One region of the Haloactinospora alba genome, then DNA from elsewhere that is predicted to be linked to it. Evidence: riboswitches for the same ligand, from Rfam matches in the RefSeq annotation. Region 1 holds a riboswitch; each other region holds the start of a gene.
What was found. A riboswitch is a leader RNA that binds a small molecule or an ion and turns the genes downstream of it on or off. The one in region 1 is predicted to bind cobalamin.
Positions count from the first base shown of each region.

Region 2: another riboswitch for cobalamin. It lies ahead of metE (5-methyltetrahydropteroyltriglutamate--homocysteine S-methyltransferase); the one in region 1 lies ahead of FHX37_RS00170 (ABC transporter substrate-binding protein).
Region 3: another riboswitch for cobalamin. It lies ahead of FHX37_RS11565 (energy-coupling factor ABC transporter permease); the one in region 1 lies ahead of FHX37_RS00170 (ABC transporter substrate-binding protein).

Region 1 covers NZ_VFQC01000001.1:32,603-36,809, forward strand. Annotated here, with positions in the region: gene FHX37_RS00165 (FecCD family ABC transporter permease) at 1-689, opposite strand, end outside; gene FHX37_RS00170 (ABC transporter substrate-binding protein) at 689-1,753, opposite strand; cobalamin riboswitch at 1,780-1,963, opposite strand; gene FHX37_RS00175 (hypothetical protein) at 2,116-2,577, opposite strand; gene FHX37_RS00180 (hypothetical protein) at 2,826-4,207, shown strand, end outside.
Region 2 covers NZ_VFQC01000001.1:1,196,139-1,200,345, reverse strand. Annotated here, with positions in the region: gene metE (5-methyltetrahydropteroyltriglutamate--homocysteine S-methyltransferase) at 110-2,398, opposite strand; cobalamin riboswitch at 2,568-2,790, opposite strand; gene FHX37_RS05480 (polysaccharide deacetylase family protein) at 3,178-4,207, shown strand, end outside.
Region 3 covers NZ_VFQC01000001.1:2,575,071-2,579,277, forward strand. Annotated here, with positions in the region: gene FHX37_RS11550 (sirohydrochlorin chelatase) at 1-780, opposite strand, end outside; gene FHX37_RS11555 (precorrin-8X methylmutase) at 777-1,364, opposite strand; gene FHX37_RS11560 (indolepyruvate ferredoxin oxidoreductase subunit alpha) at 1,574-1,768, opposite strand; cobalamin riboswitch at 1,980-2,195, shown strand; gene FHX37_RS11565 (energy-coupling factor ABC transporter permease) at 2,227-2,964, shown strand; gene FHX37_RS11570 (energy-coupling factor ABC transporter substrate-binding protein) at 2,968-3,378, shown strand; gene cbiQ (cobalt ECF transporter T component CbiQ) at 3,391-4,137, shown strand; gene FHX37_RS11580 (energy-coupling factor ABC transporter ATP-binding protein) at 4,134-4,207, shown strand, end outside.

The DNA.
Region 1 (4,207 bases):
GCGGCGAACGGCAGGGCCTGCGCCAGCATCTGCGACTCGGCGCCCGCCAGTGAGCCCACCGACCAGAACCGGTACTCGTCCAGACTCGTCCGGTCCCGCAGGATCACCGCCGAGGTCACCGACCCCAGCAGCGCCGACATGGCCGCACCCGCGAGCGCGAGCTTCACCGGGGTGACACCGTCGGAGCCGAGCGACGCCACCCCGTAGACCACCACCGTGGCCACCGCCGCGCCGACGAACGCGAACCACACGTAGCCGTTCACCGCCGTCACGCCGAGGAAGGTGATGGCCAGCACCGCCGCCAGGGACGCGCCGACGTTCACCCCGAGAATCCCCGGCCCGCCCAGCGGGTTGCGGGTCACCCCCTGCACCACCGCCCCCGCGACACCGAGGGCGACTCCCACCCCCACACCGGCGAGAGTGCGCGGGACCCGCAGGTGGGTCACGATCAGGTCGGTGTCGGAACCGGTGAAGTCGGCGTAGGCGGCGTACACGTCGGCGGGGGACAGCACCTCGCGTCCCACCAGCAGCGACGCCAGTGCCACGGCGGCCGTCACCAGGGCGGCCACGGCCAGCCCCGCGCCGCGTGCCCCGGCACCGCGCAGTAGCCCCGCCTCGGAGGTGCGCTCGTGCTGGCTGGTTCGGGCGGCCGCACCCGCGTACGTGGTGCCGGTCGCGGGGGCCGCCATCAGTCCCGCGTGTCGAACTGGTCGGGGTGGATGGTGCGCGCGATGTCCGCCACGACCCGGGCGCTGCGGACCCCGGCCGAACGGTCGGCGAACGTCCACTCGTGCACGTTGCCCTCCTCGACGGCGGTGACGTTGGCCAACGCCGGGTCGGAGGTGATCTCCTCCACCGACGGTGCCGCGTCGGCCGCGGTCATGTCGGCGTCGCAGCACACGTCGACGAAGATGTGGTCCGGGTCGCGGGCGATGATCTCCTCGGTCCCGAAGTTGGCGTGCCGCTCGTCCTTGACGTCGGCGGCGGCGTTCGTCCCGCCGGCGAGGTCGATCATCTCGGTGGCGAAGTCCGACGCCGCGGCGGCGCGGAACCCGTCGTCGCTGGGCCGGGCCACCATGACCTCCGGTTCGGACCCGGCGTCCTGAACGGCGTCCTCGACGTCGGCGACCGTCTGCTCCATGTCGGCCACGACCTCCTCGGCGCGGTCCTCGACGCCGAACACCGTGCCCAGGTCGCGCAGGTCGCCGTAGATGCTGTCCATGGTGACCGTGGAGGGGTCGATGGCCTGGTCGCCGCGCCCGTCCTCGCTGGGGCACAGCGGACTGAAGATCCAGCTCTCCACGCCGAGCTCGCGCAGGCTGGCGCGGGTGTCGAACCTCCCGTCGGTGAAGACGTCGTTGAACCCGGACAGGACGAAGTCGGGCTTGCGGCTGAGCATCTCCTCCCGGCTGGGGATCTCCGGGTAGTACTTCTGCTCGGACTGGACGTCGGCGTAGTCGTCGATGACCTTCGCGTCCAGGTAGGCGGTGCCGACCAGCCGGTCGCTGATCCCCAGGGCGTGGGCCATCTCGATGGCCGGCTGGTACACGGCGAACACCCGCTCGGGCGGGTTCTCGGCGGAGATCTCGACGTCGATGTCGCAGTTGCGGACCGTCTCGGCGTCGCCTCCGGCGTTGTCGGAGGACGCCTCGGGGGAACCACACGAGGCGGTGGTGAGGGCGGCGCAGAGCGCCACGAGCGACGCGTTCCGGATGCGGCGCGCCGCGGCGGGGTACGCGTTGTGTGCTGGCATGCGGGCCAACCATCCTTCGTGGTTCGGGCAACCGGACAGCCGTAGCCGGTCTCCTGGCTCCCGGAGCCGGGTGTCACCACCCCACACCCCTCCGCCTTCCCGGGACGAACGCGCCCGGTGGCGCCGTGGAGGAGTGTCCTCCGGTCACAGTGGCGAGGACCGCGCCGGATTCCCACCGGCTTCCCGTTCACTACGACAACGCGGAAGAACGTCTCATAACGGGAGGTAAGCCGCAACCCTCCCACGGTGAACATCCCCGGAAAAGAACGTCGTGACCAGCGAAAACGCGAGTCCGAATGTGTGGGGTGTCACCGGTGAGCACGGTGCGTGCGGGAGCGCCGCTCCCTGTGAGGGAGGGGTGTCTACGGGGCGGGCGGCGGGGGCGACTTTCCCGTCACCGGGCCGTGGAAGGTGGACCCGCGGAAGTCGACGTGGTCGCCGCCGTAGGAGGGGGCGGAGACGTCGCCGTGCACAGTTCCGGCCTGCACCGCGGTTCCGCGCACGTCACCCTCGACCCGGTTCCCGGCGTCCGTTCCGGGAGGCGGGGTGAACTCGTCACGCAGGGCACGCACCGCGGCGGTCGTGTCCGGGTCGTCGGTGAGCAGGCGGCACAGCGCGGGCCGCCACTCGGCGACCACCTCGCTGGCCAGTTCCGGTGAGTCGAGCGCCTCCGAGCGGGAACGCTCCAACTCCGCCGCCACGTCCTCACGCCCGTCCCCGAGCAGCACGGCCACCCGGTCACGCACCTCCGGCCACCGGTCCGTGGCCATAGCTCGAACCAGCGCCCGCGCTCCTGAAGTGGCCAGCTCGCCGGTTACGTCCATGCCCGGACCTCCTTCCGCCGCGGCCCGGGAGGACCCGAACCCGTTCCACTACCCAACAGAACGGTTCCCGCCGCGACTTCGTTGTATGCGGGGCCGGGGACAGTGGCCGGATCGGGCCACAACCCCCCGTGTGGCGGATCTCGGGGTTCCCCGGTGGGGTGTTCCTCCCGCATCCTGGGACCGCGCGGGACCGAGCGGCCCACTGTGGGACGGCGCGGCGGGGCTCCCGCGCGGGGAAGGCGGGTGCGATGGCGGAGCGCTACGGCGGCGACCACGTGGACTTCAGAAACGGCACGTTCCACGGTCCGGTTGTCGGTGTCCAGCACGTCTACGGTTCCGGCATGGCTCCGGAACGCAGCCCGCTCGGCATACCCCTGGGCGATCTCTCCGACCACCACGCGCTGCAGTTCGAGGTGCACGAGGCACTCGACACCGGAAGCGGGGAGGACTCCTCCCCGCTTCCGCCCTACCTGTACCGGCCGCGTGTCGACGACCGCCTGCGCGCCGCCGTGTCCGGGGCGTCCCGGACCAGCCGGATGGTGATGGTGGTCGGCCGCTCCTCCACCGGGAAGACCCGCGCGTGCTGGGAGGCGCTGCACGCCGCCCTGCCTCCCGACTGGCGCATGTGGCACCCGCTGACCCCGGACCGCCCCGGCGCGGTGGTCGAGGCGCTGAGGGAGGGGCGGGTGCGTCCGCATACCGCCATCTGGCTCAACGAGGCCCAGATGTACCTGCGGCCCGGGGAACGGGGCGGGGTCGCCGAGGCGCTGCAGGAGCTGCTCGCCGATCCGGCGCGCGGCCCGGTGCTGGTACTGGGCTCCCTGTGGCCCCAGTACTGGGCGGAACTGACCGGGAACCGGCGCTCCCCGGTCGGCACACTGCTGGAGAAGGCCGAGGACATCCGGATGCCGGACGCCTTCACCGGCGACGAGCTGCGGGCCAACGAGGACCTGGTGGCCTCGGACCTGCGGCTGCGGCGCGCCGCAGCCTACGCATCGGAACGGCGCCTCACCCAGACCCTCGCCGGCGCACCGGAGCTGCTGCGCCGCTACGAGCACGCGAGCCCTGCAGCGCGGGCGGTGCTGGAGGCCGCCATGGACGCCCACCGGCTCGGCGACGTCTACCTGCCACTGCCGCGCGGTTTCCTGCGCGAGGCCGCCATGGGATACCTGTCGAACGAGGACCGCGCGGCGTTGGACAAGGGCTGGTTCGACACCGTGGCGGCCGAGCTCGGAGAGCCCCTGGACGGGATACCCGGCCCCCTGACGAGAGCGCGGAAGAGGCCGTACCAGGAGGATCCCAGCTACGAACTCGCCGACTACCTGAAACAGCACGGGCGCGAGACGCGCGGCTGGATCTGCCCGCCCGCCTCCCTCTGGGAGGCGGCCTGCTCCGAGAACCTCTACATCCCGGGGAAGGAGACGTTCGCGCGTGCCGCGCAGGACCGGCTCCGGTACGCGCACGCCGAGGCCCTGCACCGCGCGCAGAACGATCCGGCGGGCCTGGTTCAGGCGTCGGCATTGCGGTTGCGGGCGGGAGACCGTTCGGAGGCGGAACAGCTCGCTGCGGACGCGGCGGTCCAAGGCCGCACCGCAGCGCTGTGGGAGCTGGCCCGTACCGAGCTCGACGG
Region 2 (4,207 bases), 1.2 Mb from region 1:
AGGGCGCAGACCCGGGTCCGTGGGACCCAGGGCGGACGCGGTTGCGGACCGGCCCCACGGACACAGCCGCTGCGGGTGGGGCGGGACGGAGACCGTCCCGCCCCGTTACTTAGCTTCCCAGCCCGTCACGGACCCGCCGCACGGCTTCCACCATGTTGCGCAGTGCGGGTTCGATCTCGGGGTAGTCCCGGGTCTTCAGTCCGCAGTCGGGATTGGCCCACAGCCGTTCCGGTGGAACCGCTCGCAGCGCGCTGCGTAGCGCTGTCTCGATCTCCTCCACGCCGGGAGCCCGCGGCGAGTGGATGTCATAGACGCCCGGCCCGATTCCGCGACCGTAGCCCGCGGCGGCGATGTCCTCCACCAGTTCCATGTGGGAACGGGCGGCCTCGACACTGGTGACGTCGGCGTCGAGCTCCTCGATCGCCCCGACGATCTTGCCGAACTCCGAGTAGCACATGTGCGTGTGAATCCAGGTACTGGCCGCCGCCCCTGACGTCGCCAGCCGGAACGCTCCCACCGCCCAGTCGAGGTAGGCGTCGCGGAACTCGGCACGCAACGGCAGGAGCTCGCGCAGGGCGGCCTCGTCCACCTGGACGTGCCGGATTCCGGCCTGTTCCAGGTCAGAGACCTCGTCCCGCAGGGCCAACGCCACCTGGCGCGCGGTTTCACCCAGCGGCTGGTCGTCCCGGACGAAGGACCACGCGAGCATCGTCACCGGGCCGGTGAGCATCCCCTTGACCGGTTTGCGGGTACGCGACTGTGCGTAGGTGATCCAGTCCACGGTCATGGGGCCGCTACGGGAAACGTCCCCGTAGAGGATCGGTGGCCGGACGCACCGCGAGCCGTAGGACTGCACCCAGCCGTGCTGCGTGGTGACGAACCCGTCCATACGCTCGGCGAAGTACTGCACCATGTCGTTGCGCTCGGGTTCGCCGTGCACCAGGACGTCAAGCCCGATGTCCTCCTGTAGGGCGATGACGCGGTCGATCTCGGAGCGCATCCGTAGCTCGTACTCGCTCTGGTCGATGCGCCCGGCACGGTAGTCCGCGCGTGCCTTGCGCACGTCCGTGGTCTGGGGGAAGGAACCGATCGTCGTAGTTGGCAGCGGCGGGAGTGGGGACGTGGTGTTCTCCTCCCGCCGGCGCTGGCCGCCGCGCGTGGCGGTCTCGCCCAGCGCCTCCAACCGTTCCCGCACGTGCCGGTTGGTGAACGAGGACGGTGTCCCCGCGTCGGTGACGGCACGCGCGCGTTCCAGCTCTGCTGCGATCTCCTCGTCACCCGCCGACAGTGCCCGGCCGAGCAGAACCACCTCGTCGAGCTTCTGCCGTGCGAACGCCAGTCGCTCCCGCAGCTCCGCGGGCAGCCCCGTCTCGGCGTCCACGTCGATGGGTACGTGCAGCAGGGAGCAGGAGGTGCTCACGGTGACGTCGCCGACAAGCCCCAGGAGGGAGCCCAGCGTGGACATCGTCCGGGCGATGTCGGTGCGCCACACGTTGCGGCCGTCGACCACGCCGGCAACCAGGGTCTTGTCTCCGATCCCGGACACTTGGGCGAGGTCGTCGACCCCCTCCGGCGCGGTGACCAGGTCCAGACCGATACGTTCCACACGGCTGTGCTTGAGGATCCGCAACGCGTCCGGGCCGATCGATCCGAAATAGGTGGATACGAGGATCTCCGGCCGTTCGGTCACCTCACCGAGTTCGGTGTAGGCACGTTCCAACGCGGCCAGCTCCGCCTGTCCCTCGTCAGTGGCGAGTATCGGCTCGTCGAGCTGGACCTGTTGCACCCCCGAGGCGGCCAGTTGGCGGAACAGTTCGGCGTAGCAGGGAAGCAGGTCCGCCAAGAGCTGGACGGGACGCCACCCCTCGGGAGCCTCCGATGCCGGTTTCGCCAACAGCAATAGCGTGAGCGGACCGAGTACGACGGGCCGGGTCTCGATACCCAGTTCCCGCGCCTGGGTGTACTCCGCCATCGGTTTGGTGCTGTCCAGGCGCGGCCGTGTCCGCGGAGAGAGCTCCGGGACCAGGTAGTGGTAGTTGGTGTCGAACCACTTCGTCATCTCCAGGGGCGCAACGTCCTCCGCTCCCCTGGCCATGGTGAAGTACCGCCGCAGCTCGGCGTCGAGCCCGTCGGCGCCGTCGGCCACCGTGGCGAAGCGCTCGGGGACCAACCCGAAGAGCAGGGCGGTGTCGAGAACGTGGTCGTAGTAGGAGAACGTGTTCGACGGGATCTCGCGCACACCAGCGTCACGGAGGGTCTCCCAGACACCACGTCGTAGGTTGGAAGCGACCGTGTCGAGCTCCGCCGCAGGTATCTCTCCGGCCCAGTAGGACTCACTGGCCCGCTTGAGTTCGCGGTTCGGCCCGATTCTGGGGTATCCGTGCACAGTGGTCGTCATCGTGTATCACCACCGCGGCGCGTATCGTCACGTTCCATGGCTTCTTCTCTCCCTCGTCGAAAACAGCCTCAGGGCCCACGAACTCGGGGAGAACCAGCGAGGAACACACGGCGAACACGCCGCCTGAGCCCGCCGTCCTCCCTCGGGACGTGGACCACCGCGGGCGCGGGAGCGCCCACGGGCGGTGGCAGGTATTCGGACTCACGGGCGTCGCGCGGCGCTTCTGCCGCACCCTCCTACTGGTCACCGCTTCCCAGACACACTGTGTCCAGTGCTTGTGGTGACGTTCGTTCCCGTTCACCGCTGCGGGGCAGTCCCGGACTCCCACCGGGTTCCCTCTTACGACACGCGCGGGCGTAGCCGCGTGTGTACCAACCGCGTTCGCCACTATAGACCACACCGGAGGATTCGGGCGCGGCGGCCCCGCCCTCCCCGGGGGGAGAGGTGTCCCACCCGACCCGCTGGCGGTGCGGAGTTCCCGGGCAGCGCCTCCCCGCGGGACAGTGCGCCCTCCTGCAGGATTTTGCGCATTCGAGAACGAATGTTGCCCGTGGTATTACGGGTCGCGTTCTCCCCTCCGCGTTTCGACGTTTTAGGCTCGTCTGGGAAGCCGTTATGAGCTCTGGCTGCCCCACTGGACCCGGCCCAGGGTGCGAGGGGTTGCACACCGGACATGGCCGCTCCATCGATGTGAAAGACGTCTGCCCGTGAGAAACGAGTTCGCCGATCTCCGCGCGTCGCTTCGCGGCCTCGTCACGCCGCGGCGTTTCACAAGGCCCGTGTCGTCGTCCCTGAAGTACACCGCAGCAGCCGCCAGTGTCCTCCTTCTCCTGAGTATCGGTTCGTGCTCGCCGGACGACAGGGGGACGAGCGGCCCCGGCGAGGAACCGGAGAAACCCAATGGGGAACCCGACCAGCTCACGAGCGTGGACCCGTCGGAGGTAACCGGCCTGGACGAACGGGAGGAGACCTCGGATGAGGGCCCGCAGATCGACGTTTCCTACCCGGAGATCCCCAACGCCGACCCGTTGACCCAACGCCTCGACGACGCCACAAGCCAGAAAGTCTCCGATTTCACCTCGGCCTCCGCCGACGCCGAGAGTCTCACCATCGACTGGGACATCAGCGTCGCGACCGAGGACGTCGTCGCGGTCCGGCTCGTGCAGGAGGAGAAGGATTCCGACGGGGAGCGCACCAGCTACACCACCTACTGGTACGACGCCACGAGCGGGCACACCGCCTACTCCACCGAGCTCGTGGGGAACCAGGAGGACCTCGCCGAGCTCGACAGTCTCGTGAAGGACTCCCTGAACGAGGAACAAGTCGACGCCTCCACGCTCCACCCCATCCTGCACCTCTACGACTCGATGGGGTTCAACCCGGACGGTGACCTTGTCGTGGAGTTCGACCAGGGGCAGATCGCACCAGCCGGTGCGGGGCGTGTGAACGCGACCATCCCCAAGGAGGACGTCACCTCCCTGCTATCGGACCTCGGGGAACGCGCACAGTCCGCGGCCACGAACCCCAGCCCCGGTTCCGCCGTCGAGGACTCCGCCACTCCTCCCAAGGACGACACCGCCGACGGGAGTGTCCCCGGAAGGCTTCCCGAACGCGACGACTCCGTCGACTGTTCCTCCGCCGCCGCGAAGTGCATAGCACTGACGTTCGACGACGGCCCCGGCGCGCGAACCCCGGAGCTGCTCGACGCGCTCGCCGAGTACAACGCGAAGGCCACGTTCTTCCTCACGGGCCAGCCGGCACGCGAGCATCCGGAGACCGTGCGGCGCGAATACGCGGAAGGCCACGAAC
Region 3 (4,207 bases), 2.5 Mb from region 1:
CTCGTCGTAGCGTTCCACGATCATGTCGGCCAGCTCGTCGCAGTCACCGATCACGGGAGCGCACCGGATGTCCATGTCGGTGTGCTGCGTCGCGAACTCCACCGACTGGTCCACCACGCGGTCCGGCAGGATCCCGGAGAACAGGAAGTACGGCAGCACTACCACCCGACGCGTCCCGAGCCGGCGCAGCCGCTCCAGCCCCTCGGGCACGCTCGGCCAGGCGAGCGAGATGAACGCGGGCTCGACGGAGGCGATCCCGCGCTGTTTGGCGTGGCCCTCCTGGAACAACCGCGCCACCTTGCACACCTCGGCGTTGGCGTCCGGGTCGGTGGATCCCCGACCGACCAGCAGAACCGCGGTGTCGCCGGACTCGGCGAGGTCGTCGGCAGAGGCGTCCAGCACCTCGTCCAGGCGCTGCGCCAGCAGGCCGAGCATCGTGCGGTGGGGCCCCAGCGGACGCCCATAGGCGTAGCTGAACCCCTCGTGGCGTTCCTTCTCCCGGGCCAGCGCGCCCGGGATGTCGCCCTTGGCGTGCCCAGCCGCCACCAGCATCATCGGCACCGCCACCACCCGGCGGTGCCCGTTGCGGTACAACTCCTCGACCGCGTCGGTGAGCGGGGGCGGGGAGAGCTCGATAAAGCCGCCGGCGACCTCGCGGTCGTCGAGCCGGCGGGACAGCCGGTCGACGAACGCCGTGAAGTCGGACACGCCCTTGTCGTCGCGGGTTCCGTGTCCGACCAGCAGCAACGGGGGTTTCATGGTGTCCTTTCTGGGGTTCATGGGGTGGGGCCGTACAGCAGGGCGTTCACCGCGGCCGCCGCCACGGCCGAGCCCCCTTTCTCCGAGGTGTTACTGACCTGCGGAAGGCCACTGTCACGCAGCGCCTGTTTGGACTCGGCCGCACCGACGAAACCGACGGGAAGGCCGATGACCAGTGCGGGGTCGACCTGGTGGGCGATGATCTCCTCCAGCGCCGTGGGGGCGCACCCGACCGCCCAGACCGCTCCCGGCCCGACCTCGGCGTGGGCCGTGCGGACCGCGGCGGCCGAGCGGGTGATCCCGGCGTCCCGGGCCAGCCGGGCCGCCCGCGGGTCGGAGATGTGGCAGACGCAGGAACGCGCCGTGACACCGGAAGCCACCATCGCGACGTCGGTCACGACCGGGGCCCCGTCCGCCAGCAGCGCACCGGCGCGCTCCACGGCTGTGTCGTCCATCACCAGGTCCCCGGCGTACTCCAGATCGGCAGTGGCGTGGATCACGCGTTCGGCGACCGCCCGGCTCAGGCGCGGCAGGTGCTCCAGATCGACCCGGGAACGCAGGATGCGGTAGGACTCCACCTCGATCGGGTGGATGTTGCGGTTCATGTCGCGTGTGTCCCCTTCGGTTCCGGTGTTGTGCGCGCCGCGCCTCCCAGGTCCTGTCCGGTGGGCGCCCGCCGCGCCGCACGACGCCCCGGCACCGCCCGGCGGCGTTCCCGTCGGTCGGCAGAGAGCCCGCTCCGCCTCCCTTCTCGGCCTTGCCAGCGCGGCGCTGGACACGTCGCTCGTCACGGATGGCGTCCACCGAACAGGGCCTAGCCGACCTCGATGATCGCGTCGGCTGGGCAGATCTCGACGCACTCCATGCAGCCGGTGCACAACTCGGCGAGGATGTCCAACGGCTGGCCGTGCGGGCGGATGGCGTGCTCCGGGCAGGTCAGCAGGCACGCCCCGCATCCGGTGCACGCCGATGTTACGGCGACCGGCGCCCTCTCCGCCCGGTCGGACACATCACCCTCCCCTACGGCAGTACCGACGTCTCGGATCTGTGGCTGCGCCCGGATAGCGTACACGCCCTTCCGAGCCCCGCCGCGGGGGTGGGTCCGTGTTCTGCGGTTTCGCGCCGCTGTGGCAGCTGTTGCGCTCCGAGTCCGGACCCCGTTTCCGGGGCGCGGGACATGGTTGGCTACTGTGGGCCGTTGCGAAGTGCACGTATCGCACGTACCTTCGACAGGTCGTGGTGTTCGGGAAGTCCGGTGCGAAACCGGCGCGGCCCTCGCCACTGTGAACGGGAAGCTCGGCGCCCCGCTCCGCCGCTGCCAGCGGACGGAACGGAGAGGAGCCACTGGGGACGTCCCGCGGGACACGCCCTGGGAAGGCCGGCGGCGGGCGGTGTGACCCGCAAGCCAGGAGACCGGCCACGACCGCGCGATGACCGTCCACGAGGTGTTGGAGAGGGTCGGCCGGCATGCATATCGCCGAAGGCTTTCTGCCCTGGCAGCACGCGGCGGCGTGGACCGCCGCCTCTGCCCCGTTCGTCATTCACGGAGTTCGTTCGCTCACCCGGACCGTGCGCGCTGATCCGGACGCGAAACTCCTCCTCGGCGCCTCCGGCGCGTTCTGCTTCGTCCTGTCCGCGCTGAAGATCCCGTCCGTGACCGGGAGCTGCTCGCATCCCACGGGCACCGGGTTGGGAGCGATGCTCTTCCGTCCCCCCGTCATGGCGGCCCTGGGCACCGTCACCCTGCTGTTCCAGGCCCTGCTGCTGGCGCACGGCGGGCTCACCACGCTCGGCGCCAACGTGTTCTCCATGGCCGTGGTGGGGCCGTGGGTCGGCTACGGCGCCTACCGGCTGGTCCGCGCCGTGAGCTCGGCCCTCCCCGAGATGACCTCACTGGGGTTGGCCGTGTTCTCCGGTGCCTTCCTGGCGAGCCTGAGCACGTACTCGGTGACCAGCCTGCAACTCGCCCTGGCGTTCCCGGACCCCAGCAGCGGCGTCCTGGGAGCGTTCGTCAAGTTCGGGTCCATCTTCTCGGTCACCCAGCTCCCGCTGGCGGCCATCGAGGGACTGGTGACCGTGATCATCGTCCGGCTGCTGACCACGGCGAGCCGCAGCGAACTGCTCAACCTCGGCGTACTGCGGCGGGGCGGCACCAGCGCCGCCGGTCAGCCGACCGAGGACTCCCGCAGCGGAAAGGCGGTGTGAAGGATGTCGCAGGAACGGACCACCGGCCGACCGACCCCCGTCCCCCGGACCTGGACCACCTGGCTGATGGTGTTCGGCGTGGCGGCACTGGTCGTGCTGCCCCTGGTGATCGGCGCCGGGGACCATCTCGCGGAGCCGTTCGGTGGCGCGGACGGCCAGGCGGAGGAGACGGCCACCGAGATCAACCCGGACTACGAGCCGTGGTTCACGCCGCTGTACGAGGCCCCGTCGGGGGAGATCGAGTCGGGGCTGTTCGCGCTGCAGGCCGCTGTCGGTGCCGGCGTCATCGGGTACTACTTCGGCGTGGCGCGCACCCGCTCCCGGATGCGCCGCGCTTCCGCCACGGACACGACCGACGGGGCCTCCCGCGAACGGGCCGCACCCGCCGACGACACCCCCGACACACACCACTGACCCGGGGCCGGGATGCTCGCGATCGACGCGGCCGCCTACCGCAGCCCGTGGCGCCGTACGCATCCCGCGGTGAAGGGTGCCCTGTGCGGCGGCCTGCTGGTCTGCGCGCTCTCCCTGCCGGTGTGGCCGGGAGCGGCCCTCACCACGGTCGCCGCGCTGGGATTGGCGTTCGGCCCCGCCCGGGTGAACCCGAGGACGTTCGCGCGGGTGGCGGCCCCCGCGCTCGTGTTCATCCTCACGGGTGCGGCGACGCTGCTGGTCAGCGTCGGCGGAGAGAGTGCCCCGGTGGCGTGGGACCCGCACGGCTGGCACCGGGCGCTGGAGATCAGCGGCCGCGCCTCGGCCGCACTGTGGTGCCAGCTGCTGTTCGCGTTCACCACGCCGTTGGCGGAACTGTTACCGCGGCTGAGCCGGATCGGGGTACCCAGCGCCCTGGTCGAGGTCGTGGCGCTGATCTACCGCATGGTGTTCGTCACGCTCGACACGGCGCACCGCATCGGGACGGGTCAGGCCGGACGGTTGGGCTACGCGAGCCGGCGCGCGTGGATACGGTCCGTGGGCAGCCTCGGCGGTACCCTGTTCCTGCGCTCCTACGACCGGGCGCAGCGGATGCAGCGCGGGTTGGAGTGCCGTGGTTACACCGGCGAGCTCACCGTCCTGCTCGAGGAGATCCCGTTGCGTTGGAGGGCGCTGTCCGCCGCCGCGGCGGTCCCGCTCACCGTTGCCGCCGCAACCCTTTGCTACGGAGTACTCCTTTGACCGCCGCCGAACACCGCCCCACCACCGGGGCGGCCACCCCCGACCCCGTCCTCGCCGGTCACGACCTGGC